Hydrogenophaga sp. SL48: one gene and its partner. The protein of the gene in region 1 interacts with the protein of each later gene in a pairwise test. Links are inferred from orthologs where the notes say so. Each region holds a gene or a part of one and is shown on either strand. Other genes may lie near its edges.

What was found.
Region 2: the proteins of uvrB (region 1) and uvrA interact in binary tests that used the Escherichia coli proteins (3 or more experiments, as listed by UniProt). The link is inferred for Hydrogenophaga sp. SL48 from one-to-one orthologs.

Annotation. Positions count from the first base shown.
Region 1 is NZ_CP063400.1:1,368,989-1,372,010, forward strand. The notes cover bases 28-2,980. They hold uvrB (excinuclease ABC subunit UvrB), read left to right. Parts: upstream 28-427; coding sequence 428-2,533; downstream 2,534-2,980. Other genes in these bases: IM738_RS06550 (amino acid aminotransferase), read right to left, coding at 28-316; IM738_RS06560 (LuxR C-terminal-related transcriptional regulator), read left to right, coding at 2,630-2,980. Outside these bases: more of IM738_RS06550, read right to left, coding at 1-27; more of IM738_RS06560, read left to right, coding at 2,981-3,022. UniProt on the Escherichia coli protein: The UvrABC repair system catalyzes the recognition and processing of DNA lesions. A damage recognition complex composed of 2 UvrA and 2 UvrB subunits scans DNA for abnormalities.
Region 2 is NZ_CP063400.1:4,988,919-4,992,571, reverse strand. The notes cover bases 34-3,617. They hold uvrA (excinuclease ABC subunit UvrA), read left to right. Parts: upstream 34-387; coding sequence 388-3,417; downstream 3,418-3,617. Other genes in these bases: IM738_RS23750 (RcnB family protein), read right to left, coding at 3,463-3,617; IM738_RS23760 (hypothetical protein), read right to left, coding at 34-136. In the rest of the region: more of IM738_RS23760, read right to left, coding at 1-33; more of IM738_RS23750, read right to left, coding at 3,618-3,653. UniProt on the Escherichia coli protein: The UvrABC repair system catalyzes the recognition and processing of DNA lesions. UvrA is an ATPase and a DNA-binding protein. A damage recognition complex composed of 2 UvrA and 2 UvrB subunits scans DNA for abnormalities.

The DNA of each region.
Region 1 (3,022 bases):
TGCCGCCGATGCCTTGCACCGTGGCCACGCGGCCACTTTTGACGACGTCGCTGTCCGCGCCAAAGACCAGGCCCTTGACGGCCGCGTCGTAAGCGACGATGCCGTCGATGGGCAGGTAACCACGGGCGGTGGGCTTCTCCATCATGGCTTTTTCAGCCGCCTGCACGCACTGCAGCAGGGGCAGCTTGCCGGTGTCGTCGAAATACACGCCCACGCCGAGGTTGACCTTGTTGGGGTTGGTGTCGGCAGCGAACTGCTCGTTCAGACCCAGGATGGGGTCGCGGGGGGCCATTTCGACGGCGGTGAACAAAGACATGTCAGAGGTCCTGAAGTGTTGAATGCGCAGGGGCTGTGGGGGATTCGCTGCCCAGGCAGCCCAGCGCTGATTGCGGTAGGCTGTCGGGTTGTCCCGCAATTTTATCCGCCCATGTCCGCCTCCCCGTCCGCTTCCCTGAGCCTTGTTGAGGAACCGACCGTGCCAGAGGGTGAATTCGTTCGCTTTCCCGGTTCACCGTTCGAGCTCTTCATGCCCTATCCGCCGGCGGGTGACCAGCCCACCGCGATTGCGCAACTGGTGGAGGGTGTGAACGATGGTGAGGTGTTCCAGACCTTGCTGGGCGTGACCGGCTCGGGCAAAACCTTCACCATGGCCAACGTGATCGCCCGCCTGGGGCGCCCGGCCATCGTGTTCGCGCCCAACAAGACGCTGGCCGCGCAGCTGTACAGCGAGTTCCGCGAGTTCTTCCCGAAGAACGCGGTCGAGTACTTCGTCAGCTACTACGACTACTACCAGCCCGAGGCCTATGTGCCGCAGCGCGACCTGTTCATCGAGAAGGACAGCGCGATCAACGAGCACATCGAGCAGATGCGGCTGAGTTGCACCAAGAGCATCCTGGAGCGGCGCGATGTGGTGATCGTGGCCACGGTGTCGGCGATCTACGGCATCGGCAAACCCGAGAGCTACCACCAGATGGTGATGCTGCTGCGGGTGGGCGACAAGATGGGCCAGCGCGACCTGATCGCGCAGCTGGTGCGCATGCAGTACGCGCGCAACGAGGCCGATTTTTCGCGCGGCAAGTTCCGCGTGCGCGGTGACACCATCGATGTGTTTCCGGCCGAACACAGCGAGATGGCGATCCGCATCGAGCTGTTCGACGACGAGATCGAAACCCTGCAACTGTTCGACCCGCTCACCGGCAAGGTGCGGCAGAAGATCCCCCGCTTCACGGTCTACCCCAGCAGTCACTACGTGACGCCGCGCGAGCAGGTGCTCAACGCGGTGGAGCTGATCAAGGACGAGCTGCGCGAGCGCCTGGGCCAGCTGGTGGGCATGGGCAAGCTGGTGGAGGCGCAGCGGCTGGAGCAGCGCACCCGGTTTGACCTGGAAATGCTCAGCGAGGTGGGCCACTGCAAGGGCATTGAAAACTACTCGCGCCACCTGTCGGGCAGCGCTGAGGGCGAGCCGCCGTCCACGCTGACGGACTACCTGCCCAAAGACGCGCTGATGTTCCTGGACGAGAGCCACGTGCTCATGGGCCAGTTCGGCGGCATGTACAACGGCGACCGCGCGCGCAAGACCACGCTGGTGGAGTACGGCTTCCGCCTGCCCAGCGCGCTGGACAACCGGCCGCTCAAGCTCGAAGAGTTCGAGCAGCGCATGCGCCAGGTGGTGTTCGTTTCGGCCACGCCGGCCGACTACGAAAAGACGCACTCGGGCCAGGTGGTGGAGCAACTGGTGCGCCCCACCGGTCTGGTGGACCCGGAGGTGGAGGTGCGACCCGCCACCCACCAGGTGGACGACGTGCTGCAGGAAATCCGCATCCGTGTCGAGAAGAACGAGCGCGTGCTCATCACCACGCTGACCAAGCGCATGGCCGAGCAGCTGACCGACTACCTGACGGAAAACGGCGTCAAGGTGCGTTACCTGCACAGCGATGTGGACACCGTCGAGCGCGTGGAAATTCTGCGCGACCTGCGACTGGGCGCGTTCGACGTGCTGGTCGGCATCAACCTGCTGCGCGAGGGCATCGACATTCCCGAGGTGTCGCTGGTGGCGATTCTCGATGCGGACAAGGAGGGCTTCCTGCGCTCCGAACGCAGCCTGATCCAGACCATCGGCCGCGCCGCTCGCAACCTGAACGGCCGCGCCATCCTGTACGCCGACCGCACCACCGATTCGATGGCGCGCGCCATCGGCGAGACCGAGCGGCGCCGCACCAAACAGATCGCGCACAACCTGGCCATGGGCATCGAGCCGCGCAGCATCAACAAGCGCATCAAGGACCTGATCGACGGTGTGTACAGCGAAAAGGCTGGCAAGGAAGCCGACCGCCTGGCCGCCGAGAGCGCGCTGCGCGCCAGCGTGGACGACATGAGCGAGAAGGATGTGGCGCGTGAGATCAAGCGGCTGGAGAAGCTGATGCTGGAGCACGCGCGCAACCTCGAATTCGAGAAGGCGGCGGGGGTGCGAGACCAGTTGGCGCACCTCAAGGCCCAGCTGTTTGGCGCTTCGGGGCGTGACCAGCTGGCCTGAGGTTCTGCCCCACAATGGAGGGCCAAGCGCCCACGCCGGGGCCGGCCAACAGAGCCGGGTCGTGGGCATCTCCCATAAGAAGACGCCACTCCACCCATGTCAGTTCTGCCTGAGCCGCACGAGTTGCCCGCCACGGACGGTGCCACGCGCATCTATCTGATCGAAGACGACCCCTCCATCGTGCAGTTTGTCCAGCGGGCACTGGTGTCGCGCCCATCGTGGCGTCTGGTGGGCCACTCGGGCAGCGTGGATCACGCTCGCCAGCACGCCCTGGCGGGTCGCGCGAATGTGTTTCTGGTGGACCTCGGGCTTCCGGACGGACGCGGGGAGGAGCTGTTGCGCTGGCTGGCGCACGAACGGCCCGATGCCGAATTGCTGGTGTTCACGGTGTTCGGTGGCGAGTCGAGCTTGGTGGCGGCACTGCAGGCAGGCGCTACAGGGTACGTTCTCAAAGGTTGCCGGTCGGATGAGCTGATCGCTGCGATCGAG
Region 2 (3,653 bases), 3.6 Mb from region 1 along the record:
GCTGGCGTTCGGGCCCGGCGGGTGCGGGCGAGCCGGGCAGGCGCCGCAGCGCCAGCAAGCGCCAGGCGACGCCCGCGACAAAGACAAAAAGAGACAGCGCCAGCAGCGGGCCGCGCACCCAGTCCAGGAAATCCATGGAGAACCGTCCTTGATGTGGTCACCGGAGCTTGCACAGTACGCCCAATCCGCCCGAAAAACACATTCCGGTTGCGCTTCGCTGCTCGGGGGTTGATTCCCGTCATGCCTTGACGCCACCCGGTGCCGCAGGTGCACCCCGCTGGCGGTCCGGCCGTATCATGTCGGGTTGCCTTTTTGACGCCAGAAACCCGCCACTGGTGCACCGCCTTGAACCAGAACCCGACCCCGCTGACCGGCCCCGCGCTGGAGATGCCCACCCCGCTCAGCCCCGCCCACGCCGCGGCCCTGCGCACCGCGGCCACGCTTTCGGTGCGCGGCGCGCGCACGCACAACCTGAAGAACATCGACCTCGACATCCCCAAGCACGCGCTGGTGGTGATCACGGGCTTGTCGGGCTCGGGCAAATCGAGCCTGGCGTTTGACACCCTGTACGCCGAAGGCCAGCGCCGTTATGTGGAGAGCCTCTCGGCCTACGCGCGGCAGTTTCTGCAGCTGATGGACAAGCCCGACGTGGACCTGATCGAAGGCCTGTCGCCGGCGATCGCCATCGAGCAGAAGGCCACCAGCCACAACCCGCGCTCCACCGTGGGCACGGTGACCGAGATCCACGACTATCTGCGCTTGTTGTACGCCCGCGCCGGCACGCCGCACTGCCCCGAGCACGACCTGCCGCTGGCCTCGCAGAGCGTGGCGCAGATGGTGGACGCCGTGCTGGCGCTGCCGCCCGACACGCGGCTGATGATCCTGGCGCCGGTGGCGCGCGAGAAAAAGGGCGAGTTCCTGGAGCTGTTCGCCGACATGCAGGCCCAGGGCTACGTGCGCTTCCGCATCAACGGCGAGGTGCTGGACTTCGATGCCCTGCCGGCGCTGAAGAAGACCGAGAAACACAACATCGACGTCGTGATCGACCGCATCAAGGTGCGCACCGACGCGGCCGACGAAGGTGTGAACCCACTGCGACAGCGGCTCGCCGAGAGCTTCGAGGCTGCGCTGCGACTGGCCGAAGGCCGCGCCATCGCGGTCGAAATGGACGGCGGCGCCGAACACGGCTTCTCCGCCAAGTTCGCCTGCCCGGTCTGCAGCTACACCGTGGGCGAGCTGGAGCCGCGGCTCTTTTCGTTCAACTCGCCCATGGGTGCCTGCCCCAGCTGCGACGGCCTGGGCCACACCGAGGTGTTCGATCCCGAGCGCGTGGTCGCCTTCCCCACGCTCAGCCTGGCCAGCGGCGCCATCAAGGGCTGGGACCGGCGCAATGGCTACTACTTCGCCATGATCGAGAGCATCGCGGCGCACTACAAGTTCGACGCCGAAGCGGCCTGGGAATCGCTGCCCGAAGCGGTGCAGCAGGTGCTGCTCTACGGCTCTGGCGAAGAAGAGATCAAGTTCAGCTACGCGCTCGAATCGGGCGAACGCGCGGGCAAGAAGATCAGCAAGAAACACCCCTTCGAAGGCATCATCCGCAACTTCGAACGCCGCTACCGCGAGACCGACTCGGCCGCCGTGCGCGAAGAGCTGTCCCGCTACCGCGCCACCCAGCCCTGCCCCTCGTGCAACGGCACGCGCCTGCGCCTGGAGGCGCGCCACGTTTTCGTGGGCGAGGGCGAGCAGAAGCAGCCCATCTACAAGATCAGCCACATCACGCTCGGCGAGTCGCTGGCCTACTTCAGCGCGCTGCACCTGCCCGGCGCCAAGGGCGACATCGCCGCGCGCGTGATCAACGAGATCCGCCAGCGCCTGAAGTTCCTGAACGACGTGGGCCTGAACTACCTGAGCCTGGACCGCAGCGCCGACACGCTCTCGGGCGGCGAAGCGCAGCGCATCCGGCTGGCGAGCCAGATCGGCAGCGGCCTGACCGGCGTGATGTACGTGCTCGACGAGCCCAGCATCGGCCTGCACCAGCGCGACAACGACCGCCTCATCACCACCCTGCAGCACCTGCGCGACCTGGGCAACACGGTGCTGGTGGTGGAGCACGACGAGGACATGATCCGTTGCGCCGACCACGTGATCGACATGGGCCCCGGCGCGGGCGTGCACGGCGGCCACGTGATGGCGCAGGGCACCTGCGCCGAGGTGATGGCCACGCCCGGCTCACTGACGGGCCAGTACCTCAGCGGCGCGCGCGAGATCGCCGTGCCCTCGCGGCGCACGCCCTGGCTGCCGGTGAACAAGGCCGCCGCCGCGGCCAAGGCCGCGCCGATCAAGTCGCGCTTTCCCATGAGCCCCGCGGCCGAGCGCCGCAGCGCGCGCGAAGCGGCCCACCTGGCCTCGCTGGGCGAGCTGCAGGAAATCCGCGTCGTCAATGCCACCGGCCACAACCTCCAGGGCGTGAGCGTGGCTTTCCCGGTGGGCCTGCTGACCTGCGTGACCGGCGTCTCGGGCTCGGGCAAATCGACCCTGGTGAACGACACGCTCTACGCCGCCGTCTCGCGCACGCTCTACCGCTCGCACGAAGAGCCGGCCGAACACGAGGCCATCGAAGGCATCGAACACTTCGACAAGGTCATCAACGTCGATCAATCGCCGATCGGCCGCACGCCGCGCAGCAACCCGGCCACCTACACCGGCCTCTTCACCGGCATCCGCGAACTGATGGCCGAAATGCCCACCGCGAAAGAACGCGGTTACGGCCCGGGCCGCTTCAGCTTCAACGTGGCCGGCGGTCGCTGCGAGGCCTGCCAGGGCGACGGCGTGGTCAAGGTGGAGATGCACTTCCTGCCCGACGTCTACGTGCCTTGCGAGGTGTGCAGCGGCCAGCGCTACAACCGCGAAACGCTGGACGTGCAATACAAGGGCAAGAACATCGCGCAGATCCTGGACATGACGGTCGAGCAGGCCCACGCCTTCTTCACCGCCGTGCCCACGCTGCACCGCAAGCTGCAGACGCTGATGGACGTGGGCCTCACCTACATCCAGCTCGGCCAGAGCGCGACCACGCTCTCGGGCGGCGAGGCGCAGCGCGTCAAGCTCGCGCTGGAGCTGAGCAAACGCGACACCGGCCGCACGCTCTACATCCTGGACGAGCCCACCACCGGCCTGCACTTCGCCGACATCGAGCTGCTGCTGAAGGTGCTGCACCAGCTGCGCGACGCGGGCAACACCATCGTCGTGATCGAGCACAACCTCGACGTGATCAAGACCGCCGACTGGCTCATCGACATGGGCCCCGAAGGCGGCTCGGGCGGCGGCACCGTGGTGGGCGTGGGCACGCCGGAAGACATCGCCGCCAACGGCGAAAGCCACACAGGGCGCTATCTGGCGCGGCTGCTGGGCCGCTGAGCGAGCCCGGCGTTCAGGTCCGCTGTCGGCGGGTCTGGACGGCGTTCACAGGCCGCCCAGGTCCTCGATGGCGTCGATCACCATGCCGGTTCCCACGGCGATCAGCAGGATGTCGGTGGCCACGCGCACGAACTTGTGACCGGAGGGCGGCAGCCCCAGTTGCACCTGCACCGCCGCCGGCACCGCGTAATAAACGACAGAGGGAGGCAGCGGTTGGCCGCGGCGCCACTTCCAGG